4 regions of the Paenibacillus sp. FSL k6-2145 genome follow, and region 3 is predicted to be linked to each of the others. Evidence: riboswitches for the same ligand, from Rfam matches in the RefSeq annotation. Region 3 holds a riboswitch; each other region holds the start of a gene.
The links. A riboswitch is a leader RNA that binds a small molecule or an ion and turns the genes downstream of it on or off. The one in region 3 is predicted to bind cyclic di-AMP.
Positions count from the first base shown of each region.

Region 1: it holds a riboswitch for cyclic di-AMP, as region 3 does, so the genes downstream of both, NZ043_RS26935 (3D domain-containing protein) here and NZ043_RS16340 (hypothetical protein) in region 3, are expected to answer to the same signal.
Region 2: it holds a riboswitch for cyclic di-AMP, as region 3 does, so the genes downstream of both, NZ043_RS09465 (3D domain-containing protein) here and NZ043_RS16340 (hypothetical protein) in region 3, are expected to answer to the same signal.
Region 4: it holds a riboswitch for cyclic di-AMP, as region 3 does, so the genes downstream of both, NZ043_RS19680 (C40 family peptidase) here and NZ043_RS16340 (hypothetical protein) in region 3, are expected to answer to the same signal.

Region 1 covers NZ_CP150267.1:6,124,048-6,131,658, reverse strand. Annotated here, with positions in the region: gene NZ043_RS26955 (alpha-glycosidase) at 1-785, opposite strand, end outside; gene NZ043_RS26950 (M20 family metallopeptidase) at 1,205-2,380, opposite strand; gene NZ043_RS26945 (ABC transporter substrate-binding protein/permease) at 2,564-4,027, shown strand; gene NZ043_RS26940 (amino acid ABC transporter ATP-binding protein) at 4,014-4,736, shown strand; cyclic di-AMP (ydaO/yuaA leader) riboswitch at 4,955-5,151, shown strand; gene NZ043_RS26935 (3D domain-containing protein) at 5,154-5,825, shown strand; gene NZ043_RS26930 (polysaccharide deacetylase family protein) at 5,931-6,722, opposite strand; gene NZ043_RS26925 (hypothetical protein) at 6,877-7,218, shown strand; gene NZ043_RS26920 (PspA/IM30 family protein) at 7,330-7,611, shown strand, end outside.
Region 2 covers NZ_CP150267.1:2,154,059-2,161,669, forward strand. Annotated here, with positions in the region: gene rsmI (16S rRNA (cytidine(1402)-2'-O)-methyltransferase) at 1-193, shown strand, start outside; gene NZ043_RS09450 (AbrB/MazE/SpoVT family DNA-binding domain-containing protein) at 473-727, opposite strand; gene NZ043_RS09455 (HD domain-containing protein) at 1,045-2,322, shown strand; gene NZ043_RS09460 (TatD family hydrolase) at 2,655-3,425, shown strand; cyclic di-AMP (ydaO/yuaA leader) riboswitch at 3,667-3,920, shown strand; gene NZ043_RS09465 (3D domain-containing protein) at 4,194-5,378, shown strand; gene rnmV (ribonuclease M5) at 5,534-6,079, shown strand; gene rsmA (16S rRNA (adenine(1518)-N(6)/adenine(1519)-N(6))-dimethyltransferase RsmA) at 6,084-6,986, shown strand; gene yabG (sporulation peptidase YabG) at 7,046-7,611, shown strand, end outside.
Region 3 covers NZ_CP150267.1:3,717,254-3,724,864, reverse strand. Annotated here, with positions in the region: gene NZ043_RS16375 (DUF6612 family protein) at 1-401, opposite strand, end outside; gene NZ043_RS16370 (thiol-disulfide oxidoreductase DCC family protein) at 469-891, opposite strand; gene NZ043_RS16365 (hypothetical protein) at 1,080-1,358, opposite strand; gene NZ043_RS16360 (zinc ribbon domain-containing protein) at 1,458-1,703, opposite strand; gene NZ043_RS16355 (organic hydroperoxide resistance protein) at 1,917-2,336, opposite strand; gene NZ043_RS16350 (Nramp family divalent metal transporter) at 2,736-4,031, shown strand; gene NZ043_RS16345 (HAD family hydrolase) at 4,169-4,852, opposite strand; gene NZ043_RS16340 (hypothetical protein) at 5,045-5,443, opposite strand; cyclic di-AMP (ydaO/yuaA leader) riboswitch at 5,559-5,734, opposite strand; gene NZ043_RS16335 (glutathione peroxidase) at 6,105-6,584, shown strand; tRNA gene NZ043_RS16330 (tRNA-Leu) at 6,732-6,814, opposite strand; gene NZ043_RS16325 (urease accessory UreF family protein) at 7,241-7,611, shown strand, end outside.
Region 4 covers NZ_CP150267.1:4,403,623-4,411,233, forward strand. Annotated here, with positions in the region: gene NZ043_RS19655 (hypothetical protein) at 1-161, opposite strand, end outside; gene NZ043_RS19660 (xanthine phosphoribosyltransferase) at 366-947, shown strand; gene NZ043_RS19665 (hypothetical protein) at 1,045-1,374, shown strand; gene NZ043_RS19670 (hypothetical protein) at 1,494-1,712, shown strand; gene NZ043_RS19675 (carboxymuconolactone decarboxylase family protein) at 1,854-2,183, shown strand; gene NZ043_RS19680 (C40 family peptidase) at 2,256-2,720, opposite strand; cyclic di-AMP (ydaO/yuaA leader) riboswitch at 2,726-2,857, opposite strand; gene pelA (pectate lyase) at 3,277-4,239, shown strand; tRNA gene NZ043_RS19690 (tRNA-Leu) at 4,378-4,463, shown strand; gene NZ043_RS19695 (carbohydrate-binding protein) at 4,610-6,295, opposite strand; gene NZ043_RS19700 (divergent polysaccharide deacetylase family protein) at 6,718-7,554, shown strand; gene NZ043_RS19705 (N-acetylmuramoyl-L-alanine amidase) at 7,529-7,611, opposite strand, start outside.

The DNA.
Region 1 (7,611 bases), 2.4 Mb from region 3:
TACTTAGAGTTTTTTCCATTCTGGAGAACGTCTTGAAAAGGAGGGAAGTCTTCGCTGCAATGGTTAAACACTGCGTCAAGCATGACACGTATACCTAGGCGATGACATTCTTCTGTCAATTGTTTGAGCAGGGCATTATCACCGAAATGGGGGTCGACTTTTTTATAGTCAATCGTGTCGTATTTGTGGTAGGAATTGGCCTGGAATAACGGGGTAAAGTAAATGGCGTTCACGCCAAGTTCAGTTAGGTCATACAGATGATCCAGCACACCTTGCAGATCTCCACCAAAATAATTGTCCAACTCAGGTTTGCCACCCCAGTCATGCGTTTCTTTTGGATTCAGCTTGGGATCTCCATTAGCAAACCGTTCAGTCATGATCTGATAAAAGACGGCTTCTTTGGCCCACTCGGGCACCTTAAACACATCAATTTCATGTATATACGAGAACTCATAATATCCTCCAGTTGGATAGGGGGTCTCATAATGAATTCCATTATCCGCTAGAAAAACATCTTCTGAACCGGCAGTTATCCGAAATATATAGGTGAGACGTTTGAATTGTGGCTTGACGGCAGCCTCCCAATAATCAAACATGTTATCCGAAGCAGACTTCTCCAATTGAATTTCCTTGTACGTTCCATTCCAATCGTACTTATCTCCGGTTAGTGCAGTCACGTATTGCACATCATTACGTTTGGTTCGTACGCGCAGATGTATGGTAGACGAATTATAGGCATAAGCCCACTTGTCACGAGGAACATGATACATGGCTTCGAGCAGCATGACAGCACCTCCTGAATATAGGATAAGTTATAGAGGTTGTTCAAAAGCCCGCTTCTGATTACAAGTGATGCCTATCGGCATCATTGGCATCGAATATGGAATTCAGCCGAAATGTCCGTTGCTCACGTAGTTTTGCCTACGCTCCGCTACTCCATTTCTAGCTTCATCCCATCTTCTCGGTACTGAAAACCGCTCTTTTGAACACGCACTTATAGTTATAATTAACCAAGTTAGCCAGCAAATGAATCACATTTACTGTAATAAAATGTATTATTTTCATCGTTTTCAAAGGTTTCTTTCACAGCATCTCCAGCTTCTTGCTGAATATACTTACAGATAAATCAAGAAAAGGGTGCCTTGAACAAGCTTGGATTTCAAGTTTGTTCAAGGCACCCTATATAACATGTTGAAAGTGAATCTTAGCGAATAGATTGCTCGAACTCTGTACGGATGGTTTGAAGCAGCTCTGGCTGGCTCAGTACGTCATAGGCTGTTGTAGCAAGTGCCTTGGCTCCCAGAATCATGCCATCCAGCGCGCGCTCCTGAAGTGCAAGGTCACGGAAGGCTATGGAGTGCAGGGTATGAACCTCATCCACAACACGGATGTACGGATGGATTGCAGGACATTTCAGGGAAACATTACCGATGTCCATGGAGCCATGATCATTACCACTTACAATCTCTTCTTGCGGGATGCCGAGTTCCATGAGATTTTGACTAAACGCAGCTGAGAATGCTTCATTGGTAACCATCTCGTCATAGGACGTTTCATAGTTGGATGTCACCAGCTTGCAACCTGTCTGGAGAGCAGATCCTTCAGCAATCTGAATTACACGTTCTGTGAGGATATTCAGTTCTTTGCGAGTTGCTGCACGTACATAAAACTGCGCAGAAGCATAGTCAGGAATGATGTTTGCTGCCTGACCTCCGTTGTTGATCACACCATGAATCCGAACGGTGCTTTTCACTTGTTGCCGGAATGCATTGATTCCGTTGAACGTTTGAATGACGGCATCAAGTGCATTAATACCTTCGTGCGGACTTGCAGCAGCATGTGAAGATCGGCCATGGAATTCAAATTGCACAGCGTCAATCGCCAGCGAGCTGCCTGACTTTTCGTAGGCATAATACGGATGCGCCATAAGGGCAACATCACAGTCATCGAACAAGCCTGCTTCCGCCATCGGAACTTTGGCACCACGTGTCTCTTCTGCGGGTGTACCAAATACTTTAATCGTTCCACCTACTTCGTCCAGAATGGATTTCAGCCCAACAGCAGCTCCAAGACTCATCATACAGATCAGATGGTGACCACAAGCGTGACCGATCTCCGGCAAGGCGTCATATTCACACAATAACGCAATGGTAGGGCCGGGTTTGGCGGCTGAATAGGTTCCGATAAAGGCTGTCTCCAGTCCAAGGATTGGAGCCTCTACAGTGAAACCGTGATAGACCAGTTCTTCTTTTAGACGAGCAGAAGCAAGGAACTCTTCATTTCCCAGTTCGGGATTGGCACCGATATATGATGAAATGGCTTTAAAACGGGAAGCATATTGATCAATAACCGTCAGTATCTGTGATTTGTTAGATGTCATTAGTAAACTCCTTATGCAAAAATGAAAATAATTCATTGATTATATCATGTTTGCTTCAATTTTTCAGAAACAAGTCAAGATTTGTAATGTCAAAATGCATTGCATAATCATGCATTGTACTTTATAATGACTCAGTCATCAACATGAGAAGCATACAAAGTATTGTAAGGGGAGAGAACAAGGTTGAAATTAATAAGTCGTTACACCATGATACTGTTGACCTTTGTTATTCTGCTGACGACTGCCGTTCCTGTGGCATTTGCAAGTGGAACTACAGATAATTCAAGCAGTAAAAAGCTGGTGCTCGGTACAAGTGCCGATTTTGCACCATATGAATTCCATAAAGTGATTAATGGCAAAGATGAAATCGTCGGCTTCGATATTGAGATCGCCAAAGAGATTGCCAAAGATCTTGGCGCTGAGCTTGTGATTGAGGATATGGGCTTTGACGGTCTTCTGCCTTCGTTGCAGAGCGGGCGTGTTGATCTGGTGATTTCAGGTATGACGCCGACGGATGAGCGGAAGAAAAGTATCGATTTTTCCGACACCTATTATAAATCAAAACAAGTGATTATGGTTCGCAATGTGGATAAAGACAAATATCCAACTATGGCAGAACTTGAAAATGCGAAGATTGGCGTTCAGAAAGGCTCCATTCAGGAAACGATCGGACAGAGTATTCCAGGAGCGAAGCTTACTGCGCTAGATAAAATCTCGGATATCGTGCTTCAACTGCAAACAAAACGCATTGACGCGGCAATCGTTGAAGATACCGTTGCTGCAGGTTATCTGGACGATATCATTGGACTTGCTGCTGCTGTTCCGGACGAAGAGCAAGCAGAAGCGGCAATCGGGATTCGCAAAGGTAATACCGAGCTGCTAGCTGCAGTAAATGGAACACTGGAGCGATTGAAAAGTGAAGATAAAATCAATCAGATGGTGACTGACGCCAGCCTCTTGATGGCGGATAAAGCGAACAAATCACAAAATATTTTCCAAGTATTCTGGGAGTACAAAAGTTTCTATGCTACAGGAGTAGGATACACACTTCTGTTGTCCGCACTGGGTGTTATTTTCGGGGTAATTATCGGATTAATCATCTGTTTGTTCCGTTTGCATGACGCTGCAATCTTGCGCTGGATTGGTACTGCTTACGTTGAAGTGATTCGTGGCACACCGATGCTGGTACAATTAATGATTATTTACTATGGTTTTTCCCTGAGCTTTGGCATTAACTTTACTGCACTTCAGGCAGGTATCATTACACTTTCAATCAATAGTGGTGCATATCTGGCAGAGATTTTCCGTGCGGGTATTCAAGGTGTAGATCGTGGTCAGTTGGAGGCAGCTCGTTCCCTAGGTATGGGAAGAGGCGATGCGATGCGTTATATCATATTGCCACAGGCCTTCAAAGCTGTATTACCGGCAATCGGTAATGAATTCATAACCATCATCAAGGAATCCTCTATTATCTCCGTTATCGGTATGGTGGACATTATGTATCAGGCAAGTGTGGTCAAAAACATTACGTATCAAGGCTTGAGTCCATTTTTGATTGCAGCAGCCATCTACTTTGTATTAACGTTCATTTTGTCCAAGCTGCTGGGACGACTGGAAAGGAAGTTGAGTGCAAGTGATAGACGTTAGACAATTACACAAATCTTATGGAAATAACGATGTGCTTAAAGGCATTAACGTGACAATTGGCAAAGGTGAGGTTGTCGTAGTCATCGGCCCTTCCGGTTCAGGTAAAAGTACTTTCTTACGTTGTCTGAACCTGTTGGAACAGCCTACCTCGGGTGAGATTGATTTTGAAGGCGTGTCAATCACTGATCCGAAGCACAACATTAATGCAACTCGGGAAAAAATGGGCATGGTGTTCCAGCATTTCAACCTGTTCCCACACAAAACGGTTCAGCAAAACATCACGATTGCTCCAATTAAAGTGAAGAAACAATCCACTCAGGAAGCGGAGAAAATTGCTGCTGATCTGCTTAACACCGTGGGCTTGTACGATAAAAAAGATACATTCCCGAATCAGCTGTCTGGTGGACAGAAGCAGCGGATCGCCATTGCTAGAGCATTGGCCATGCAGCCGCATGTGATGCTGTTTGACGAGCCTACTTCGGCACTGGACCCCGAGATGGTCGGTGAAGTGTTGGATGTCATGAAACGTCTTGCAGAAGGCGGGATGACGATGGTCATCGTAACACATGAGATGGGTTTTGCACGTGAAGTGGGAGACCGGATCCTGTTCATGGATGGCGGGGTTATTGTAGAAGAGGGAACACCTGATGAGGTGTTTGGAGCACCAAAAAATTCACGTACACGTGATTTTCTTGCGAAAGTACTCTAAACGAAGTGATCAAATAGCGTTACTGACTTCGAGTCGGTAACGCTATTTTTTATGGATAATAATCACGTATGAATTCGAAAAAGTAACTATTCTGTTACCAAATGTAAAGTATCGGATCTCCCAACTTTTCTAAAGTATCCAGTATTCTTAATTATGCTTACATGCTAAAAAACCATTTGGTAAGAATTACTACAAGTTCAGGTTACAAAATTGTGATATATTGAACTCTGCCGAAACTTCCGGACAGGGAGTGCGGGGGATGTAACGATGCAGATTGTGCAGGGGGAAGATCTACAGCACACTGCTTGGGGTGAATTAGGGGTACATAACGTTTTAAATGTAATGAAGAACCTATAGGGTGGGCTCCTCATCCGAATCCGACAACTAACTTCGCAGGCACAATGAGGGAGGAAGACCATGATTAACAAGAAACGTATAGCCAAAACAGCAGTAGCATTATTGACAACAGCAATGCTCATTCAAGCCGTTCCGGCTCACGCCGATTCAGTTCATGTGGCCAAAGAAGGGGATACCTTCTACACCTTATCAAAACAATATGGAGTAGCAATGAACACGTTGGTTAAAGCAAATAACGACATTTCACCTTACAATATTTATGGTGGTTTGAAAATTACGATTCCCGGTAAGGCAAACAATGTAGCTGCCGCGGCGACGGAGAGCAAGACCCAAGCCAAAACGGTTACCACAGCAAGCTTGGACGTTAACGCAGATAACAAAGTGGTTCAAGCCTGGGGTAAAACATTTGATTACAGCAAAGCTGTGAACGTGAAAGCAACGGCATACTCTGCAGATCCGTCTGAAAATGGAGGATGGGGTGCAGTCGATTATTTCGGAAATGACCTTGAACTGGGTACGATTGCAGTTGATCCAAGTGTAATTCCACTCGGAACCAAAGTACTGGTAACTGGTCATAGCCATCCAGGATTGCCAAAACAGGCTTTTGTAGCCACAGCGCGTGATGTGGGCGGTGCAATCAAGGGTCACCGGATTGATATCTTTATCCCGGGTAGCAAACAGTCCGTAAGCACATTTGGATTTCAGGATATCGAGCTGTACATTCTTAAGTAGAAAGTAAATTACATCTAACAAATTCAAACAGGGTGTCTGCCAGTCGCTAATTTGCGATTGAACAGCACCCTTTTAATATTGCATTTATTTGCTATCGCAGTCATCTTAATCTTTGGCCTTTGGCAATCCCAACATCTCGTCCAAGGTGACCAGTTCATACCCCCGGTTACGCAGTTCTTCAATTATTTCAGGCAATGCCTCAATCGTACCGTTCAGGTTAGATCCCACACCGCCTCCTGCATGTTGCAGAACGATGGAGCCAGGTTTCACGGCAGATAGGATGTTATCCTTCACCTCTTCCTTGGAGAGGCCTTTCCAGTCCAGTGAGTCAACGTTCCAGTTTACAATGCTATAGTGTTGTCTAGCAGCCCATTGCAGCTGTTCTTCATTAATGTCTCCATAAGGTGGCCGAATTATCTTGGGCGTATATCCCGCTAAATGTCGAATAATATCCCCGGTATGTAAAATTTGTTTGCGAAAGGCATTCATCGACAGCTTACTGAATTCAGGATGATTGTAGCTGTGATTACCAACCATATGCCCTTCCTTAACGATGCGTTTCACCAGATCCGGATGTTTCTCAGCACGACTACCCACGATGAAGAATGTAGCTCTGACATTGTATTTCTTCAATACATCCAGCACTGGTGGAGTAAACCGTGGATCAGGTACATCATCAAAAGTCAGTGCAACCTTCTTTGTTGAAGGACCATTGGTTTTGAACGTATCGGCATATTTTTGACGTAACTGTCCCAATGTCAGTTGTTCTTCTTCCGCAGAATCCGAACCTGATACTGATTCACTTGGCGGGCTTGAAACATCCCGCGATGAAACTGGAGCATGATATCCTCCGAGAAAAATAACGATAACCATCAGCATAATGAGGCGTACGCGCATAATAACGGCCTCCTTTTCCAAAATGACGTTCTTCTTGGTATGCCCGGGGGTTTCATAAAATATGCGTAGTGTGAGAAGTTTCATTGCGGATTTAGCTTATGACAGCCATAATTCCTCCATATATAACATATAGAAAAGGATAGGTGGATAGGATATGAGTACATATGATTTGAAATCCATACGTTTACAGGTGATTGAAGCAGGAGAGGATAAGGTTTTTCTCGTTACCGGAGGAAAGGCGCATATTGGCGCCGTAGCCACGTTCTACGTGGATCATGAGCGCGTCAGCGGGACGACGGTACATATTCCTGGGCATAAGGAACAAGAGCTGTGTGAGCGGCTTGCCCGAAAGGCTGCCCTGCAGCTGAAAGTAACCGTTACGGTGATCATGGGTATTCATTTTGATTCCATCACGCGGATGCAGATCGACGAAATCGTGCAGACTGCAGAGAGGTTGATGGAGGATCATTTGAACAAAGATAAACGAACTTCCTGACATAAGAGCCATCGAATGTTTTGATTTTATTTGCTAAAATTGAAACGAGTTGTAGATTGTTACGTATGTATGTTTATATACGATGTAATATCGACTAGGAGGAATAACATAATGTCCATTTTCAAACGTTTGCGTGATCTAACCATGTCTAACATCAATGCCATAATTGACAAGGCGGAAGATCCAATCAAGATGACGGACCAATATATCCGTGACATGCAAGAGGATCTGGAAGATGCGGAGAAAGCAGTAGCTCAACAGATCGCCATTGAGAAGAAATTCAAGCAGTTGTTCGAAGAGCAGGAAGCTCTTGTGAAGAAACGTGAAGAGCAGGCGCATACGGCGGCACGTGCTCAGAATCTGGATTTGGCTCGACGTGCCCTGGAAGAGAAA
Region 2 (7,611 bases), 1.6 Mb from region 3:
TTTGCTGGTAGAAGGCATTAAGGAAGAGGAGCGTAAGGCTGAACGCGAAGCATGGTGGCAGCTCATGTCACTAGCGGATCATGTCAGCCATTATGAGGGTGAAGGATATAACCGTAAAGATGCAATGAAAAAAACGGCTACCGATCGCGGCCTGACAAAGCGTGATGTATATAATGCATTAATCGAGCAGTGATCTAACCAAATATCTTCTGTTGTGGGGAACATAACTTGAAAAGAAGCTTATATCCAACCTTAGTGGAATATTAAAAAGAGCAGAGTGGCTCAGAAAAATTCCAAACAAAATTTATCGTTCTCTTCCGGTTCGCGTGTGACAGAATCTTTTTGGGTAATGGAACCCATAACAAGGCAAAAAAATACCTTCCGCGGTGGGGTTCACACCGGGAAGGTCATTAAGGAATATTAAAAAGGTTAGAAATAACAATTTAGATAAGTCCAGTATACCTGGTTTTTCTTATTTTGTCACAGGTGCAGGGATTTCGGAAATACATTCGTTACAAACAATTTTACCTTTGAAGTAAGTAACGTTCTCTGCATTACCACAGAAGATACAAGCAGGCTCATATTTTTTCAACATGATGCGCTCGCCGTCAACATAGATTTCCAGAGCATCTTTTTCACCAATACCGAGTGTACGGCGCAATTCAATTGGAATAACTACCCGTCCCAGTTCGTCCACTTTTCTTACAATACCTGTTGATTTCATCATTATAATCAGTGCTCCTCTCAGCTAACTATCATTGTCATTATTCGACATTATTTTATGTTTTATGATACTCATCATACCAACGATTCCCAAATCAGTCAACCTTAAAATTAGCTTAAAATTAAGGCTGTTTTTCACAAGGTTACTGGTGGTAAGGGATTGGAAGCTGTTTTTCGCATTTAAACCTCAATGTCAGCTTTGTCGATTTGGAAAACGACAAAACTACTTCATTCGACAAAGTTCGTCATAACGTGTCGAATCTTAGGTGAATCGTAGAGTTCAAAGCGTTAATATAAAAGAAATTAAAGGAGTGAGTCGACATGGAACAACGTTTAACGGAAGAGAAAGTATTCAAAGATCCGGTACATAATTATATCCACGTGCAAGATCCGGTTATATGGCAGTTAATTAACACCCCGGAATTTCAGCGTTTACGCCGGATTCGTCAGCTGGGTACTTCTTACCTTACATTTCACGGAGCAGAGCATAGTCGGTTCTCACATTCACTAGGTGTTTATGAGATCACACGCAAGATCATCTCTCAATTTGAAAGAAGTCATTATTCGGATTGGCCGAAGGAAGAAAAGATTGTAGCTCTTTGTGCAGCTCTACTTCATGATCTCGGGCATGGGCCATTCTCTCATTCCATTGAGGAAGCTTTTGACATGAATCACGAAGATTGGACTTGTCGCATTATTACAGGTGATACCGAAGTAGGGGCGATCTTAAGACGGTATGCTCCTGATTTTCCTGACAAAGTAGCGTCTGTCATTCAAAAAACGTATGAAAAGCCGATTGTGGTGAACTTGGTGACCAGTCCGCTTGATGCAGACCGAATGGATTATTTGCTCAGGGATGCCTATTTTACAGGTGTAAATTACGGCACGATTGACCTTGATCGTATCCTTCGGATGCTGCGTCCTTATCATGGGCGGATTGTAGTCAAGGAGTCAGGCATGCATGCTGTGGAGGATTACCTAATGTCTCGGTATCAGATGTATTGGCAGATTTACTTCCATCCGGTGACTCGTAGTTCTGAAATTATATTGCGGCAAATATTCAAGCGAGCGAAAACACTCATACAGCATGGTTTTCAATTCCGCTTCATGATTGATCCACTCCCTCAACTATTTGAAGGAGAATTATCCGTAGATGAATATTTGCAGTTGGATGAAGCATTAATTCAGACGGCATTTACGCAGTGGCGCAAGGAGGACGATACTGTTCTGAGTGAGTTATGCGAACGTTTTATGGATCGCAAGTTATATAAGTATGTAGAGCTTGAACAGGTCGACTTGACAATGATGGAAGAGATTCGGGAAGCTTTTGTACAGGCTGGTCTCGATCCCGAATATGATCTTGAAATTGATTTTCCTTCGGATAATCCGTATGATGTGTTTCGTCCGGATGAATCCACAGATAAGCAGATTCTTCTTCTGGATCGACAGGACAATTTACGTGAGTTGTCAGAAGTATCTGACATTGTCCGTTCCATCAGTGGGCTTCACCGAGGGAAACATCATTTGTATTACCCGCAAAACAAGGTGGATGCGATTATTCACGAATTACCGTCACATATACGCCCCTATTTCTTGTAATCGTGTGGGTATAATCCGATGAAGAATTTCGATATCAAAACACTTTCTAAAAGAGCTATTTTTCATGATACAGTAATCTGCTTTAATGGGGAGTATATGTAGATCGACATAATTTTGTAAATGCAAGCAGGTAGAATGGGTACAATCAGCAATATATAGATCAGAATATCCGTATATCTTCTATATATTGTAGTTGTGAAGAAACAAACGTAATGATGTAATACACAGATACCCAAAATGTTTTATGTATGAGTCATTGAATTATTGAATTTTACAAATTGAATTTTGAAAAAGAAGATAGTCGTTATTTCGACATGAAGGGAGATACAAACATGATGCTGTTCGACACACATACACATCTGGATGCACCACAATTCGACGAGGACCGCGAGGACATGATTCAGCGTGCTGTGGATGCAGGAGTTGGTCGCATGATCAACATTGGCTTTAACCGGGAGACGATTCCAACTACGATGAAACTCGCTGAAACATATGACTTTATCTATGCAGCTGTAGGGTGGCATCCAGTAGATGCGATCACTATGCAGGAGGGTGATTTGGAGTGGATTGCATCTTTATGCAAGCATGAAAAAGTGGTTGCGATCGGTGAGATTGGATTGGATTATCATTGGGATACTTCACCGAAGGAAATACAGCATCGCGTATTACGACAACAAATTGCTTTGGCTCGTGAAGTGAACATGCCAATTGTCATTCATAATCGGGATGCACATGAGGATATCATAAGAATTTTGCGTGAAGAGAAAGCGAGTGAAGTTGGTGGTGTGATGCACTCGTTCTCGGGCAGCTGGGAAACAGCGAAAAGTTGTCTCGATATGGGCTTCCATCTCTCCTTCGGAGGACCGATCACATTCAAAAATGCAAAGCAGCCCAAAGAGGTACTGGAGAAGGTTCCTATGGACCGGTTTTTCATTGAAACAGATGCTCCATATTTGACACCTCACCCTTATCGTGGGAAACGAAATGAGACAGCGCATGTACGTCTGGTTGCAGAGGCAGCTGCGGAAATTAAAGGCATTTCGGTGGAGGAAATTGCTGCAATAACAACCAAAAATGCCATGGAACGATTTGGAATTCGTTAAAAAAACGAGCAAATGAGGTGAAAAAGGCAGGTAAGCGGAGTTAATTTGCCCTTTGATTCAAATAAATCAAGAATATTACAATATTTTAACCAAATATTCAGAAAAACGTACTTGATCAACGCTTTACAACATGCATCAAAACAGGATATCATCTTTTCAGTGAATTGTTGTGCGGAAAATTGGACAGATGTTCGGGGGATGAACAAAGGGACACTTTCCGATGAAACAACATTACTTTCATGAATCAGTCTCGCTGAGTCTCCGTTAACGGAGAGCGGGGGAACCAATAGGGCTTAAACATCGGTGTATTTGGCCGATGCGCAACGTTCGCTGACCCAAAAGCAGCGAAGGGAACTGCGAAGCCGTATTTGATTTCTTCTTTGGGTCTCGGGGTGAATTCAAGGGCGTCCGCCATGAGCGGGTGACCCAAGATAGGGCGGCTCTCTTTCGCCCGAACCCGACAGCTAACCTCGCAAGCGGAAAAAGAGAGGCAACCTCGTGCATGAATTTCCGATATTCAAAATCATTCGGAAGCCACGAAAGAGTTCCTCTTACACTCTTTCTTTGGCTTTTTTGTTTTTGAATAAAAGAAATATTGTCATCATACGGTAGGTATTCAGGAGGATGACATCATGTTGCGAAGATTGATTCATGGTGCAGAACCGGATTATGTTGGTCCGATCTGTGTTCTGTAGAAAATTTGGTATAGTCACGTCAAAGACATCATGCATTACTTTAGACGGCGAGGCTATGAAGGAGGACGGAGAAGTGGGCACATTCCAACCAGAAGAGACCCATGAGTCACGATCATCCAGTAAGTCTTTCGCGTTGCGGTGGAAGCATGAGAACATGCGTCAAATGGCATTGATCGCGATTTTCTCAATTGCGCTTACAATCATGATCTTGTTAGTCGTTTACGGTCAGGCCGGGAAACAAATTTCACTGGTTATTGATGGCAAGGCTCAGGTGGTAGAGACTCGTACAGGAATGCTTCAGGAAATGCTGGAGGAGCAGTCGATCACAGTCAGCCCTCACGATAAGGTATCCATGTCCATGAATGGGGCGATTACAGATGGAGACCGAATCGTTATTGAGCGGGCCGTTCCAGTTAACATTACGGCAGACGGAGACACCAAGACTCTGTATACAACCGATTCATCGGTAGAAGATGCAATTCAAAAATCAGGTATTCAAGTTGAGAGTAATGATAAAGTGTATCCGGCGCTTGGCACTGCGATCAAAGCGGAGATGAAGATCCGTGTAGTGCGCGTAACAAAGCGTACAGTGGATGTAGAGCAACCGATCGCTTACAAAGTCATTAAAACGGCTGACCCTAGCTTGTACAAAGGGGATAACCGTGTCGTTGTGAACGGCAAAGAAGGCACAATTGTGCAGCATATCGAAAAGGTATTTCAGGATGGAGAATTGGTCTCCAAAAAAATGGTCGGCAAATCTGTCGCGAATAATCGTGTAGATAAAGTGATCGCTGTCGGCACCAAAGCAAAACCGGTCGTGAAAGAACCTGAGATTCAGACCGTATCGGCTCAAACTTCAACAACCAAAAAGGCTACAACAACGAACTCGAAGAAAACATCTGCCTCGGGCAGCAAAGTGATTACCGTATCCGGGACTTCTTTTAAATACTCTAAAGTACTTAAAAATGTATCCATGACTGCCTACTCTTCCGAAGAGCCGGGCATTGGTACTAAAACAGCTTCCGGTACTCGTGTAACGGAAGGGCGCACCATTGCGGTTGATCCCAAAGTCATTCCAATTGGCTGGTGGGTATATATCGAAGGTCTGGGATTCCGTCGTGCGGAAGATACAGGCGGTGCCATCAAAGGCAATAAAATTGATGTATATTATGACAGTGTGAAGCATGCCCTGAATTTTGGACGTAAAAAAGGCAAGACGGTCTACGTGATCGGTCCGGTGAAGCCGGAAGCGAACTAAAATCGTTTTACTTTGAAATGGGAATGCTATAAAATAGTTGCATGAATGATTCATGCGGAATATGCGGCGGAGGAGTCTGAATTCAGTCTCCCCCGCCGTTTGGCAGAGAAGAGGATATTCCTCTTCTTTTTGCGTTAGAAAGGAAGAAATGGAACATGATAAAAGAAGTCATTGTGGTGGAAGGCCGTGACGATACGGTAGCTATCCGTCGGGCCGTTGAAGCCGATACAATAGAAACAGGTGGATCAGCCATCAACCAACGCATTCTGAAGCGGATTGCGCTTGCTCAGGAGAGACGGGGAGTCATTGTACTGACAGATCCGGATCATGCTGGCGAACGCATTCGTAAAATTATTGCGAATAAGGTCCCTGGCTGTAAACATGCCTTCATTCCGGAGGCCGATGCAACACGCAAAGGTGACATTGGGGTGGAGAATGCCTCACCGGAGGCGATCCGTCATGCTCTGGCGCGTGTACATACTTCATACGAAGGTGCTCCGAGCCTGATCGATTGGGAGGACCTGATCGCGGCAGGACTTATTGTGCATCCGCAGGCTGCTGCACGTCGCATGGAGATGGGCAATCTGCTGGGCATCGGTTATTGTAACGGGAAGCAGTTCCACAAACGTCTCAGTGTATTTCAGATTACACGGGAAGAGTTCTCTACAGCATTAGCGCAAATTGAACGTGAAGGATTGTGAGCATATGAAGGATATGGAAGAGACGATAGAAATTGCAACGCCCAAGCGAACGAAAGAGATTATTCAAAGACACGGATTCTCATTTAAGAAAAGTCTGGGTCAGAACTTTCTGATCGATCAAAATATACTGAACAAAATTGTTAATGCAGCCGATTTGGACGAGTCCAAGGGCGCGTTAGAGATCGGGCCGGGTATTGGAGCCCTTACGGAGCGACTGGCTCGGGTAGCCGGTCCTGTCACAGCCGTAGAGATTGATCAGCGCTTGATCCCAATCCTAGGAGAAGTGATGCAGCCTTATTCGAATGTACGTGTTCATCATGGGGATGTGCTGAAGCTTGATCTGGCTGAGCTGTTTAATACGGATTTTGCATCCGTGGACAAAGTCAGTGTTGTGGCTAACCTGCCTTATTATGTAACGACTCCAATCATGATGAAACTGCTGGAAGAGAAGCTGCCGGTAGACAGCATTGTTGTCATGATCCAAAAAGAAGTGGCTGAACGGATGGCTGCTGCACCGGGATCAAAAGACTACGGCAGTCTGAGCATCGCAGTTCAGTACTACAGTATGCCGGAGCTTGTGTGCATTGTGCCTCCTACGGTCTTCATTCCGCAACCTAATGTGGAATCAGCTGTCATTAAGCTAAAAGTGCGTGAGCAACCACCAGTGGAGATTCCGGATGAAGCACACTACTTCGAAGTGGTACAGGCTTCTTTTGCCCAGCGGAGAAAAACAATCTCAAACAACCTGAAGGCACGCTTCTTCACAAAAGAGAACCGGGAACAGGCAGATATTCTGCTGGAGCGGGCAGGTATTCAACCGTCCCGACGTGGAGAGACGTTGAGTCTGCAAGAGTATGCTACACTCAGCACCGTAATGTGGGAAGCAGGGGTACGTGCAGCGCTGTAAAATTTGAATGAACCAAACCGGGTCTTTGCCCATACGATGGGGTAGAGGTGATTACGTTGATGAATATCGGAGACTTGGTCGTTCGGAAGTCATACGGCGGCGATGTGACTTTTCGGGTGGAAGGCCTCCAGTTGGATGCTGCGGTCATTAAAGGGACTGAGTTCCGGCTGATTGCCGATTCCCCGGTGGACGATTTGATACAGGTTCCCTACGAACCACAAAGCGCCAAGACCAGACAGGCGCATATTAAAGCACATCAGACCCTGTCCCGTCTGCAGCAGAATCGTATGGAACAGGCTGAGCGGAATCGGGAAGGTCTGGTACAGGATTGGTCTGCTCAGCAGGAACCGGCTTATTTTGAAATGCCTGGAAAGGTGCTTCATCTGGATGGAGATCCGAACTATTTGAAAAAAAGTATGGATCTCTATGAGCAACTTCGTGTGCCCGCAGAGGGACAATATGTCCATGAATCGGCAATGGCAGATACCTTATACCGTTTATTACCCAAAGTACGTCCGGATATCGTGGTCATTACGGGTCATGATGGGGTGCTAAAGACACGTCAGCCCTATGACTTATATAGTCTTGGTAGCTATAAGAACTCGCAAAATTTTGTGTCGGCCAT
Region 3 (7,611 bases):
ATTTTATCCGAAGTGATATACTGCTTCACGTTCTGAGCTTCCTGTCCCGACATTTCCATTTTCATCTCTTGATAGATCATCATTGGATCTTTGATAATATCCATCTTGAGCGATGTTTTAACCTGTTGATCCTGGGACTGTTCACCAGCATCCAGTTTCAGATTCTGATCAATGTTTGCTTCAGTTGTGAAGCTTTTCATTTCTTTGGTTGCTGCATTGGTTTTGGTAATCAATTCGTCCAAGGTAGGGATCTTTGTTTCCTGCTCCGCAGGTGTATTACCCTCGTTAGATGTTTCGTTGTTAGTCGCTGGCGGCGTTGCCGTATTATCTGTATCGTTACCGCATGCTGCCAAGCTCACTGCTAATAATGCCCCGATAAATAATGTAGTCCACTTCTTCAAGTTGTTGTCCTCCCAAAATAGATATGATCTGTAGTCATTACCCAATTATTTCCGTTATTAATCACACTCACAAAAATCGATCTTTGATCTCTGGGGTAGGCAACATGCACGCTTCATCCTTGCCAAACCAGCGATAACGGTTGCGAGCAACCAAGTTATAGACTGCATTACGAATAAATTTCGGTACAATAATGAACACATATAACAACGGATAAGGAAACTTCAGACCTTTCGCCAATCGCAGCGCGGCGGTTGAACGTGTATAGTATTTTCCATTTTCAATCAGAACAAAGGTGTCCATACTGTCTGTCGACAGATTGCCCTTCTCCAGCAGTTCCTTGGCTACATCTGATTGGAGCGAAGCAAAATGATATTTCCCTTCCGGGTCACGCTTGATAATCCATTTGGTTAAGCCCTGGCAGAAGTGACAGACACCATCCACCAGTACGATCGGATGTCCCTGATGCACATCTGTTTGATTTGCTGTCATATTGGCTGCCTCCTATTGTTGCGGTTAGAGTAACTTACCCAATCTGGGCCTTCTTGTTGACTAATTCTAAATTTATTTCTAGAGGTAGTTCAAAAAGACTGAAAACCGCTCTTTTTGAACACGCATTTATTGGAAATATAAAGAAAAAGAGCGCAGGCATTGTGCCCGCGCTCGTATCTGTCCGACAATTACTCCGTAACTGCCTTTTCCATCCATTGGTCATCGATCATCTGTTGATGCAGGTCACTTGCCCACTGGTCCATACATTTGCAAATGAAATCTTTGCGACATACTGGACAAGGCGTTTTCTGCAAACGACTGATATTGGTCATCTTCCATTCCGGGGAACGGGAGTAGAATACACGGCATTTTGTACCGTCTACCAAATTCATTTTAAATTCGTACAATCCGTCTTCCTTGTTACCATAAGCTAATTCTAAATCTGCAATACGCGGTCTATAAGACATGGATATCACCTGTTTAATTCAAATTTGGTTCATGCAATGACACTACTCAGTACTAAGTTATATTAAAGAAAATTCAGTTCAATGTCAACTCGCGCATGTCTACCCGCCAAACAGAATATCCAGAATAGTCCCTACCTGCCCCTGTTTTTTCCCTTTCAAGACATCCGGATCAAATACTTCAACATACCCGCAGGAAGCACAAGCCACGAACAGGTAGTGATTATGCTGTATATCAAACATCTTGCTCAGGCCTGCTCCTGACATGGAGACTTCCTTAATGTTACAATCCGTGCCCCTGCATTTCGTACACACAAATCGCCGCTCGATCATCTCTTCAATACTCATCTTCGTTCCCCCTTTATGGAATGTGTAGCATGAAGTGGGAGTGCAATTATGTAAAATAGTACGCGATCTGGCATCTAATCTCCTGCATCATGTCCATATATTATAATCAACACAAAACCCTGCCGATTGCCAGCAGGGCTTTGTAGTCGAACATCAGGTATATGGGACGATACCCTGCTCTATATGTTCCCTTTACTTGCCGGGAGTCAAATCTTAGACTACGTTTAAAACAACATCAATGTTGCCGCGTGTTGCTTTCGAATATGGACAGAAATCATGCGCCTTGCGGGCCAATTCCTCTGCTTGACTATGATCTACACCAGGCATGCTAACGTCCAGACGAACAGACAGCTGGAAACCGTCATCCGCAGGGTCTTTACCAATGGATACGTTACTTGTAACGACCACATCCTCCAATTTCACACCTGCTTTGCGTGCTACATTGGCAAGGGCACTTTCATAACATGCTCCATATCCAGCGGCAAAAAGCTGCTCAGGGTTAGTACCTTCACCACCGGATCCACCAAGCTCTTTTGGCATTTTCAGATCATGCTTGAGTACGCCATCCGAAGAAGTCACGGAACCTGTACGTCCACCTTTAACTGTCGCTACTGCTGTATATAAAGCTTCCATTAAGAATCTCTCCCTTATCCATATAGTTTTTACTGCCTTCCTTTCAATTTAAACTTCTGGCTCATTTTGAAACGCAATTTTGTATCTTTATCAGCTTTTACAACTTTATTATTTTCATGCATTTCAATGCGATGGCTGTATTTTCCCTATGTTTGGGTAATATACGAAGGGGCATCTGAAAGCTGCAACCGAAATTTTGTGCTGATACATAAAAGTTGCACTAGACAAAAACAATTGAAGGAGTACAATGTAACAATAAACATAAAAATTTAGATATATCATGAGCGGGTTATCCCGCATCAATATCTCAAAATCAATAATTCAAAGTCAGGTGATTATCGTATGAGTAAAAAAAATCCGTTCAACGCTCCTTCAAGAGAATCATTGTCTACTGCGGGCATGGCCCCTTCACTTGGAGAAGCACATAGTTCAATGAAAGTTCCGCAGAATGCTGCATGGTGGAAGAAATTCCTCGCCTTTGTAGGCCCAGGATACCTTGTTGCCGTAGGTTACATGGACCCCGGGAACTGGGCAACAGATATCGCAGGCGGCTCGCAGTTCGGGTATACTTTGTTATCCGTTATCCTGTTATCGAACCTGATGGCCGTTGTCCTTCAGTCGCTGGCTGGCAAGCTTGGCATCGTCACTGGACGGGATCTGGCTCAAGCCTGTCGTGAACGATTCAGCATGCCTGTTGTCATGATGTTATGGATTCTGTGTGAGCTTGCCATTGCAGCTACCGATCTGGCTGAGGTCATAGGTTCTGCCATCGCATTAAAGCTGTTATTTAACATCCCCATGTTATACGGCGTTATCATCACCGCAGTTGATGTACTCCTGATTCTTGTGCTGCAAAACAAAGGCTTCCGCGCTTTGGAAACTCTCGTCATTGTGCTCATGGCAACCATTGCCCTCTGCTTCGGTATTGACCTGTTTCTGGCGAAACCGGATATGGGCGGTGTGCTCCACGGTTTTGTGCCAAATGTCGAGATTCTGCAAAACCCGGCCATGCTCTATATTGCCATTGGTATTATCGGAGCAACCGTGATGCCGCATAATCTGTATCTGCATTCTTCCATTGTGCAGACCCGTCAGATCGAACAGACACCACAGGGCAAAAAAGAAGCCATTCGGTACTCGACCATGGATTCTACAATCGCGCTGACACTGGCCCTGTTCATCAATGCAGCCATCCTGATTGTATCTGCTGCTGTATTCCACAGTGCTGGTATGACACAGGTTGCCGAGATCGCAGATGCGTACCATCTGCTGACACCTCTATTGGGTACTACGGTTGCAAGTATTCTGTTCGGTGTGGCGCTGTTAGCATCAGGTCAGAACTCCACCCTTACAGGTACACTCGCTGGGCAGATCGTTATGGAAGGTTTCCTGAACATTCGAATTCCGGCTTGGCTGCGCAGACTGGTCACACGTCTGATCGCCATCATCCCGGCGGTAATTGTCACAGCCATTGCAGGAGAACATGGCACAGAAGAACTGCTCATTTTGAGCCAGGTCGTGCTGTCTCTTCAATTACCCTTTGCTGTAATTCCCCTGGTGATGTTCACGAGTGATAAAAAAAGCATGGGTGCATTCGCCAACAAATTGTGGCTCAAAATCATCTCATGGGTCATTGCCGCGATTATCGTTGTGCTGAATGTATATCTGATCATTCAGACGATTCGGTTATTCTAATCTCGTTCTTATCGACTAAATACTAAAAAGGCTGATCAACTGCGGTATTCTATACCCAAGTTGATCAGCCTTTATTGTTGCAATACAGCAACATGTTTCCTTTTATAATAAAACGCTAAACTCTAATAAACAATTATCTAATCCTGATTGGGCACCAGTAATGGCAGGAGTTCATCCAATGAATTAACAGTCCAATCCGCACGTTCGTCATCCGATCGGTCTGGCTGGAATCTTCCGTAACCCTGCATAATCCGAATTGTACGCATGCCCAGCTTCCGAGCAGGTATAATGTCGTTATCGATCCGATCGCCGATCATGACGGCTTCCTCCGGTTCACAACCGGCCTGCTTCAAGGCCACAGCGTATAACTCAGGGTCTGGCTTGGACACTCCTTCTTCAGCCGAACACGCCAGAACATCAACATACTTCCGCAAGCCGTAGCTCTCCAGTCTTTCTTCCGTTCCAGGACTCTGATTGGCAATAATGCCAATACGATAATACCGTGACAACTGCTGAAGAACGGAATCCGCTGAAGGAAAAGGACGTTCAAGATCTTTTTGAAACTTCAACTTGTCCTGAATCTGTTTCTGGTGTCCCTCGTCTTCAACGAATGTGCGAATCGCCACTCTCATAGGCCATTGCTCATATTTTCGGTAACAGTTCGCGAACAGTTCGCGTACCGCCTCAATCTTTACCGGATATCCCAAAGCACAGGCTTCACGGACGAACTGTCCGATAATATCATCAACCGGCTCCCATTCATCCACCAGCGTATCTCCAACATCAAAAAACAACCATTTCAATCCACCTACATCCGGCACGCCAATTCCTCCTTGTAAGCCACAGGTGATTCCTGATCCAAATCTAAAAGTTCGTGTCAAAAAGTCTTGAACTACCTTTAAAACCATAAAAAAGAAGACTCACCATCATGCATGAGTCTCCTCAAATTTCCGTTTATCGATACATTCAATTATAACAGGCACCTTACACCTGAGCAATCACAAGCTATGGCATTACCCATTGAGGAGAAAGCCAACTTCCCCATTGAGCGAATATACAATCCGGTCTGCGCCCATGCCCCGATAGATGCCCTTAGGATGACTCTGCTCTGTAATGACGCACAGGGATTTCGATGTCCATGAACGGCAGATCTGTAAATAACGACAGGTCAGATTCAGGCTGTTCTCGAAAATAAACACGTTGCCTACGCTGCCCTGCGGCAAAAACCATTTTTGAGCTGCAGCCGTATTCATGCGAATGACATGTTCTACTCCGATTCTACGGAGTCTGCGCTCTTCCCCTGCACTGTTGGTTAGAACGGCAAACGGCATTTTTTTGTACATCAGCAATTTAATAAATTTGCGTCCTGCTTCATTTGGAGCAGTCACTAAGATCATCTCAGTATCCATCATTCGTTCCTCCCTTGGCGTGAAAAGACAACAAAAAAGAAGCGTGGGGGACCAAGGCCTCCCGAACGCTTCTTAAAGAACCCATGGCGAAAACGCCATGAACCAGCGTACGGCTTGTTGCCTCTCCCTTTAACGCTTACGAGGTTAGCTGACGGATTCGGGCGCGAGAGTCGCCCTATTTCCGGCTGTCACCGGAAAATTCACCCCATGAATGCCTACTGTCCTGGACAGCGCATTCTGTTGGTTCCCCCGTTTCCCACTCATCAATGAATGGAAACTCAGCGATTAAAACATCGTTCGTATATCTTAAAATAAGATCGAGCGATATTATCGTTTGTTTCGTTTTTCAGGTACAATTTAGTTTAAATTGAAATTACGTTATGAATCATACACCCGCGCCATGTCGGTGTAAAGTCCGCACAGATCACCGAATCGACAGATTTTCGGCAATACTCACATATAATAGCGCTTACAACAAGGTCATACTCTATCCATCTCTTTAAATCTATCTAATTCTCACTCTGACGAAAATCACTACGCATTTCATTCACGCATTCTGCACAACTTGCCTCTTTTGATTCATTTAACACCATATTAGTTTTGCATTATTTAATTGTAACCAATATAATAAGAGGTATCAGATGATATCATGGAGGCGATTTAGATGACAGTCTACGATTACAAAGTGAATACCCTTCGCGGTCAAGAAGTTGAAATGTCCGACTACCGTGACAAAGTGTTACTGATTGTGAATACGGCAAGCTCATGCGGCCTTACACCTCAATTCAAAGGTCTGCAAGAATTGCAAGACAAGTTCAAGGATGCGCCATTTGAAGTCCTTGGTTTTCCAAGCAACCAGTTTGCCCAGGAAAAAGGATCTTCCGACGATATCGCCGAGTTCTGTCAGATGAATTATGGCGTGAGCTTCCCTATGTTTGAGAAAATTGATGTGAACGGCTCAAGCGCTCACCCTCTCTTCCAGCACCTTAGCACAGAAGCTCCTGGCCTGCTCGGCTCCAAAGCAATCAAATGGAATTTCACCAAATTCCTTGTGGATCAGAACGGACAGGTAATTAAACGTTATGCTCCCAAAACAACACCGGACAAGATTGAAGAAGATATCAAGAACTTGCTGCAAAAATAATACATTGGCCACCCGTAGCCGGAAGGTAGAGCAGCATTGCCCCGGTAATGGATGGCCTTTTTTATCAACTTTGATGTCAAACTGTTCAAAAAGACAAAAAAAGAAGCCTTCCATTAATGGAAAGCTTCTTTTTAATCGTTCATATGATGCGGTCGAGAGGACTCGAACCTCCACGGGCATACGCCCACTACCCCCTCAAGATAGCGTGTCTGCCATTCCACCACGACCGCATGTCGTAAATAATCGGCAACAGAATTGATTATACCGGGTTCAGAACCAAAAGTAAAGTATTTTTTAATACTTCTTTTTCAGCTAGGCATTTTCATCAAAAATCGCATAATCTCGTCATCTTTACCCATGAACTGCATACATTAGATTTGATCCCCTCCTTTCCGGATTGAGCTGATCTTATTGATTCATTTATATCTAGTCCTCCCTGCACTTCGCAGATATTTAACCTTATATGTTATATAAAATAACACAAATATTTGAATCACAGATTTAATCCATTAAATTCAACTGATACTATTGACAAAAGGCGGACATTTATGGGATGATAACTATCATATAATTCGGATTTTTAAACATAATGCAAACAAAAAGGAATATAAATGTCACTTTAAGTGACATTTAACGAACACAGGAGGCGAATGATTGTGAACCGTGGGAATAAGCTGCTCGATTATGTCAAACTGCTTGATTCCTCTATTCAGGTTGGAGGGTTCACCCATTCCTTCGGCATGGATATCCATATCAGGGAGGGTACCATTCGTAATGCTGAAGATCTCGAATCATTCATGCGTTGTCAGTTGCATCCGAGCATCGTTCGTCTAGAAGGTATGGCCATCAAAGGCATCTATACCGCAGCAGATCACAAGGATACATGGCGGATAGCTCTAATCGACAAGCTCGTCCATGTTCAGCGAACCCCTGGAGATCTCAGAGAACAAGCTGCCGCCATGGGTAAACGATTGATCAGACTTGCACGCGCTCTGCACCCCTGGATTGAATTCAGCCAGCTCGAACA
Region 4 (7,611 bases), 690 kb from region 3:
AACCAGACAAAGAGCATGGTGGATAAGCCTATGGTGACGGTGGCCCATTTGCCATACTGGGTAAAAAACTGCAAAATTTCCTGCCCTGTAGCGAAGCCGGCTCCGACAACCGTTCCGATGTATGTAAATGCGATCTGCAGCACCCGAAATGCCTGTTTCATGTGTTTCCCCTCTCAGGCCCCTGTTTAGTTTGGACATGCGGGTACCATGGTACAAGGTATGCTTGACCCACGAAAGTCATGACAATCGATAATGAGCTTTGGCTTGAATTGCGTCCCAAGGAAAGCGCCCAGGCAATTTCGCTTGAACTTATAGATAGATATATGATACTTTTACCTCATAGGATAGGCTTGGGAGGTCAAATCATGGAATTATTGAAACAACGAATTTTACAAGAAGGTGTGGTTATCTCGGATCAAGTATTAAAGCTGGATGGTCTGTTGAACCACCAGATTGATCCTGCATTAACGATGGAGATGGGACGTGAGTTCGCTGCCCGTTTTCGTGAAAGTGGAGTAACTCGGGTAATCACGGTAGAATCCTCAGGGATTCCGGTTGCGTTTGCCGCAGCCTATGAACTTGGGGTGCCACTTGTATTCGCCCGTCGCAAAAAAACACTTCTGGCTGATCCTGATGCTTACTGTGAACGTGTACCGTCCTTTACCAAAGGAATTGTAACTGACATTATGGTATCCCGCGAGTTCATTCATGAGAATGACCGTATTTTGTTCATTGATGATATCATTGCCAATGGCGATGCCGCTCGTGGCGTCATCAAAATTATCGAGCGTTCCGGTGCGGAACTTGTCGGATTCGGCGTTGTGGTCGAGAAAAGTTTTCAGGCAGGGGCACGCACGATTCGTGAACAGGGTATTCCGGTGGAAGCCTTGGTACGCATTCGTTCCCTGAACGATGGTACGGTACAATTTGACGATAACGAAATGTGACATTTTAAAGGAATAGGGCCTATTTTTTGAACTATGCCTTTGCATGACCGCCGATTTCATTTATAATGGGGTTATGTTAGGGAGAGGAGGCAACACCATGGGGAACCAACCGGCAACAGAACAATTTTTCAATGATAAGCTGGCGGAATCGAAAGTTCATTTTGAACGTGCCCTGGATTGTAAACATACGGAATTCGATGACCTTTATCCCTATATGATTGAACATCCTCAATTTTTCTGGTACAAACGCTATGTTGCCTGGTCAGAATTACTGACGATTGTAGGCTTATGCGAAGAGTTGTCCTTCTCTTGGAAAGAACAATTTACACCGCATCAAGTGGAGTACCTTGAAGAACGTGTGATGTCTGCCAAAGTGCTTGATTTTTGGTTCGAGAAGAACGACAGCAAAGAGCACGCGCAGCGGTAACTTTCAGTCGGGACATAATTTCGAATGACATGACAGTCCAATACAGTCACGTGAGACCTAAATGACATTTCATTTAGGTCTCTTTTTGTAAATAAATTTGGAATATAGGAGCCATGAAGATGATAAGTGATACAGAACTGGACGCCCTGCGTCTGTCAGGTGAGAAAGTAAGAGTAGTACGGGACGAGCTGGAATCTAACGATGTAACCGGGATTGTTGTTGCCTGGGATGGCCAGCAGGTACTTATCCGTCGTCAGAATCGACGTGTCGTTAAGCTGGATCGCAGTTACAAATATCAGCTGTTCAGTGAGCCGCGCCAGAGTCCACTTAGTGAGTAACAGCTTATAATTATGGCAGAGCCATGAGCGTTAAATGTTTGGAATTACCATGATTTCTTGGCATAATTGACTCACTCGGGAGAGAAGATAGGTACAGTGAGGAAGATCTGTAACTATAGCCGAGAGGGTGTGCTACAAGCCATGACATTGATGAATGATAAAGTTCATGCCTACAAGGATCAGATTGGAGCATTAAGCGATGTACTGCCAGGTGTGGTGAAGTCATATCATGAGTTTACGGGAGAATGCTTCCAACCAGGCGTGATTGATGCCAAGACAAAACAGCTAATTGCACTTGGCATTGGATTATTCGCCAACAATGAGGTATGTACCTTCTACCATGTAGAAGAAGCACGTGCCAAGGGTGCAACAGATCAGGAGATTATGGAGACCGTAGCCGTGGCCGGAGCTGTTGGAGGAGGACATGCCCTGTCTCAGGGTGCGATGCGAGTGCAGAAGGCGCTGCATTAGTAAGCAATGCAACATACATTTTAAGTACAAAAAAGGCATCCGGTTAATAACCGATGCCTTTTTGTATGTGAATTACATTTTACCTAACATTTTATCATACATAAACTGTCCAGTTACCCGACGTGCTGTTACATAGCGGTCATTGAAGTATGGATTCGATAACTTCGTGATGCTTACACCTTTACTGCTGGAGGCATGAGCGAATTGTCCGCCGCCGATATATACACCTGTATGTGAAATGCCTTTGCCTGTTGTATTAAAGAACACCAGATCACCTGTCCGAACATTGCTTTTGGCTACCGGAGTACCTGCTTTGGCTTGCTGCTGAGAAGTACGTGGCAATTCAATGCTGTATTTGTTGAAAAGATATCTCATAAAACCAGAACAGTCGAAGCCGGCTACAGTCGTGCCACCCCATTTGTAAGGAATACCTGTCATGTTGTTCACTACGGAGTTGATACTGCTTGCCTCTGTGCTTGTTGCCCCGGATGTAAATAATACAGCTGCTCCAAAAATGGAGATAATCAGTTTTTTCAAAATCAATGTTCTCCCTTCGATGCCTACGGAGTTAGCTAAGGGTTCGGTAGAAGGTTCCCTATATTTCCTATGTATAAGAATAATTCACCCAAATTGGTTCCCCCGTTTTCAAACATGAAACTCGGCAATGAATAATTAAGTTTTTGTAACTATTTGAAACTATATTGCATAAATGCGTAATTGTCAAACCCATTTAAAACCCTTCGTAATACCTCAATGTTAGCGGAATTAAGGTTTTTATATGAAAGAAGGGATTAAGTTTGGGTATCATTCATGACAAAAACGTCATTATTGATTCGTTTAAGACGAATTTGGATAAATAAATAGGTTTGTCATGAGTTAAAAGAACTATTCCGTTATGTAGAATTAGAGAGATTATATTCATTAAGTTGCATATATTGACAAAAATCGATTTTTTGCATATTATCTGATTATCCAATCCACATATTGGATTAAAATTGATTTTATTATGCGATAAATACAAATAAAGGAGGTTTGGGGACGCTTATCATAGGTAAAGTAGAAGTGGCAGATTTATAAAAACGAACATAGGAGAGTGTTACATTTGAAAGCGAAGAAAATAATTACTTTTGTCCTGGCATGTACGATGGTGTTCTCAGCAGTTGGAATGGCAGTTCTCCCTGTAGGGACGGTATCTGCTGCGGATGCATCGGGTACTACAGCGAGTATTTCTGATATTTTGAAGAACCAGCTGCCAGATGGAGGTTGGAGAAAAGATTATAAACAGACAAGTGGAGAGTGGGCGAAGTCCACGATAGACAACAAGGCTACATACTCAGAAATTAGAAGATTGGCGAAGGAGTTTAAAAAGACGAATGATCCGCGATACTCCACAGCTGCAATCAAAGGAATTAACTTTTTGATCAACATGCAGTATTCAAACGGAGGATGGCCACAGGTCTACCAAAGCTCCGGATATCACAAGCACATTACCTATAATGATGATGCCATGATTAATGTAATGATCATGCTGGATGAAGTAGCAGCCCGCAAAGGTGATTTTTCATTTATCGACAGCACACTTGCTAACCGCAGTAAAAATTCAGTTGCCAAAGGTGTGGAGGCGATTCTGAATACACAAGTCGTTTCAGGTGGTAAGCTGACAGCATGGGGACAACAACATGATTCCAGTTCCCTTAAACCAGCGAGCGCAAGAATCTACGAAGTGCCATCGCTGACAGCTGGAGAGAGTGTAACGATTGTTAAATTTCTAAAAACCAGACCTGCTAACGCTAAAATTACCGCATCCATTAAAGGAGCTGAGGCTTGGTTTAACAAGGTGAAAATTACGGGTTACAAGTATGAAAGAGCTAATGGAGACAGTAAAATTATCGCAGATTCCAAAGCTGCACCAATTTGGGCACGCTTCTATGAGATCGGAACGGATAAACCAATCTTTATTGGTCGTGACGGGGTAGTTAAATACAAATTAAGTGATATTGATAAAGAAAGAAGAGGCGGTTATGCCTGGTATGGCAACTGGCCTTCCAAGCTGTAATTTGTAGTTAAAGGTAAAGCCCGAATCGACATGGATGTCTGGTTCGGGCTTTATTGTTATTATTTTCAGTGTTGACATGATAGATTCCACATGATATATTATTTCTTGTCGCCAATATTGATGACGGAGATACAATATGCGGTCGTGGCGGAATTGGCAGACGCGCACGGTTCAGGTCCGTGTGGGCTAACCCCCCCGTGGAGGTTCGAGTCCTCTCGACCGCATCTAACAAAAAGACTCCTTAAGCTAATGCTTAAGGAGTCTTTTTTTGCATTTTTTGATATAACACTAACTTTAGACTTGAGTATCCAAGAGGTTACTACTTAGCTGCTCTTACAGCAAATGGTCTTCCATCAGCCATATGGAACTTTTATTGCGCTGCGGTAACATTAATGCTGTCAATATTCGGTCCTTCCGATCCGGTGGTAACCACTTTCAATGTATTGGTCCCCGTGTTCATGGGGACCTGTATTGTTTTTTCAACCCAAGTGGACCAGCTTCCCGTAGCCGGAAAGGGTTCGTTGCTGATGACTTTGGTTCCGTTCACAAAAATGTCGAGGTTCCGTGTTCCACTTTCCAGCGCATAACGAAACTTTACGTTTTTGGTACCTGTTGTAGCGTTATTAATGCCGTTCCATTGAATGGCTGAACCAGTCATCGCATTAAAGTTAACATACCCGGAGCCAGTGTAACCGGGGTAGATTGTTTCAATGGCAGCTTCCGTAAGTGACGTTCCGGTCTCAGCTTCATACGTAGTGCCACTGCCTGTATTCCCGCCGCTATTTCCGCCAGTAATGTTGGCAACAAATGTTGTTACGCTCTGAGGCGGGAGCTGTGCCGTGAAGGCTCCATTGGATACGGTAAGCAGGGTTCCGCTTGCCAGGTTTCGACTGCTGTCCGTAATCCATGAGGACACAGTGGAGGCATTACCATTCTGCAGAACGAATTTTTGGCTTGTGGCTGAAGTTCCACGGTTAATCGCCACGACGACAACTTTGTTATCACCTTTGTAGGCTGAGACAAAGGTGTTCGTATCCGGATTTTTCGTTGCGTCGACTCGCAGGTAGCCTGGACGCACGAATTTGGAGAAATGAGCCATATTATATCCGCGTTTGCTTATGGTACCGTCCTCTTTCATCGGACCATACTGTCTGCGGATGTACCACCACACATAGGCCTGGAAATCACCTTCTACCATGGCATTGTGCATGTGATAGGAAACGTCCAGTGCTTCAGGCCAGCGGTCTGCTGAGTTGTTGTCACTATTCGGAACGTACACCTCAGTCATCCACAGTTCTTTACCGGCTCCTTTTTGCTTAAAGAGAGGGTAGGCAAAATTCGAAATCTGGGTTCCATACGTATGTGCTCCCAGTATGTCCATGTTGGCAAGTGCCTGCGGATCATTCAGGATTGGGTCGGATATATTCTTTAAATACTGGAAGGATTCAGGCGCCATGACTCTGGTACCTTGAATGGACCCGGCATTTTCTTTCATGAATCGAAGGATCTCTTGTGGAGTCCACCAGGTCCAGTCATGAGCATAATCCGGTTCATTTTGCACAGAAATGGCATACAGATCTACGCCGTTATTTTTCATGTAGGTTACAAAGTCGTTCAGATGTTGCGCATATGCGGCATATTTGTCGTATTTCAGACGTTTGGCATTGGTGTCCCCATTGCGGTTGAACGTTTCAACCATGCTGCTTGGAGGATTCCATGGGGATGCAAATACGATAGCCCCTTTTTCAATAGCCCGTTTGGCTGTGGCAACTTCACGATACCAGTTATTAGAATCCGGATCGACGTAGATCCTGAGAATTGAAAAGCCTAACTGATTCTGGTCATTACCAAAAGCAGTTTCACGTTGAGCGGGAGTCAGATCACCAATCCAGGCAGGAAGGTTAATGCCCCCAAAGCCCTTAATCAGTTGTTTTTCCGAGGACAAATTAATGTTGGCATCGCTGGCTGCTGACACATTTGTCGGGGTTAACATCAAAGGCAGGGCTGTTAAACAGGCCAAAAGAACATTAATCGTCTTTTTTAGTTTGAATTTCACTACTTTCATCCTCCTCGATAATGGTAAATGGTTACATAGATAAACCGCGACCAGGAATAACAAACAAGAATAGCGGATTGTCTTGCATTTATTTTATGTAAACCCTTTCAAAACCTCCTTCCATAAATCATAGGAAAGAAATGTAGCATATAAGCTCTTTCATTTGTTGATTCTACTAAATAATTCCTAAACTGAAAACCTGACAAATTACAGTATTTTTTCTAATTAATCTCTATTTTCCAACTGTACAATGACAGTTATTGTCTGAATTGATAGGAAAAAACTGGAATAATGGGGATCTTCGCTTGAGATAGAGGTCTCCAATGGCTGGGGATGTTGTTATTAAGGAAGGCTTTGGCTTACATATTCCTCCCTTCATTATCAAACAATGAGATCACAGAAGTTACGGGGAGGGAATCTTGATGAAGGAACAGAGAAAGAATTATCGATTAATTGCAGGTATTATGGCATTTTTGATTGTGATTTACGCAGGCATATCCGTAGGAGGGCCAACAGCGGCAGCTTCAGAGTCCACATCGAATCACAAACGGTTAGCCATTATCATCGATGATGTTGGTAATGACATGAAGGGTACGGCAGAGATCCTGGCGATGCCAGTTAAACTAACGGTAGCGGTCATGCCTTTTTTACCCACAACGAAGAAAGATGCGATAGCTGCACATGAAAAGGGGATGGATGTGATTGTGCACATGCCCATGGAACCCAAGAAAGGACGACCTGAATGGCTGGGCCCGGGTGCAATCACATCCAATCTAACAGATGAAGAAGTCCGTTCACGTGTGGAGAAAGCGATTGATGATGTGCCCCACGCAATTGGCATGAACAATCATATGGGTTCCAAAATTACTTCGGACAAACGCATCATGTCAATTGTGCTCGATGTATGCAAGGAGCGGGGCCTCTTCTTTGTAGACAGCCGTACGAACTTTCGCTCCGTGGTGGGGGAACTGGCCGTATCCAAAAATATGCCACCTGTAGGCAATGACATTTTTCTGGATGATCAAAACTCCAAGCCACACATTCGCAAGCAACTGGATCTGGCTGCTCAGCGTGCGATCGACAAGAATATCTGTGTTGTCATTGGTCATGTCGGTCATTCGGGGATGAACACATCCGCAGTAATTCGTGAATCCGTCTCTCGTCTGCAAAACCAGGTTCAATTTGTAGGAATCGGTGATCTGGTTCGAGAGGTGTGGCAATGGCATTCTGCTCCTACACTACCGACAGATAATAAATAATGCCATTGGCAATGGACTGGGCGATTCGTTTTTGCTCAGCGGGGTCATTCATTCTGG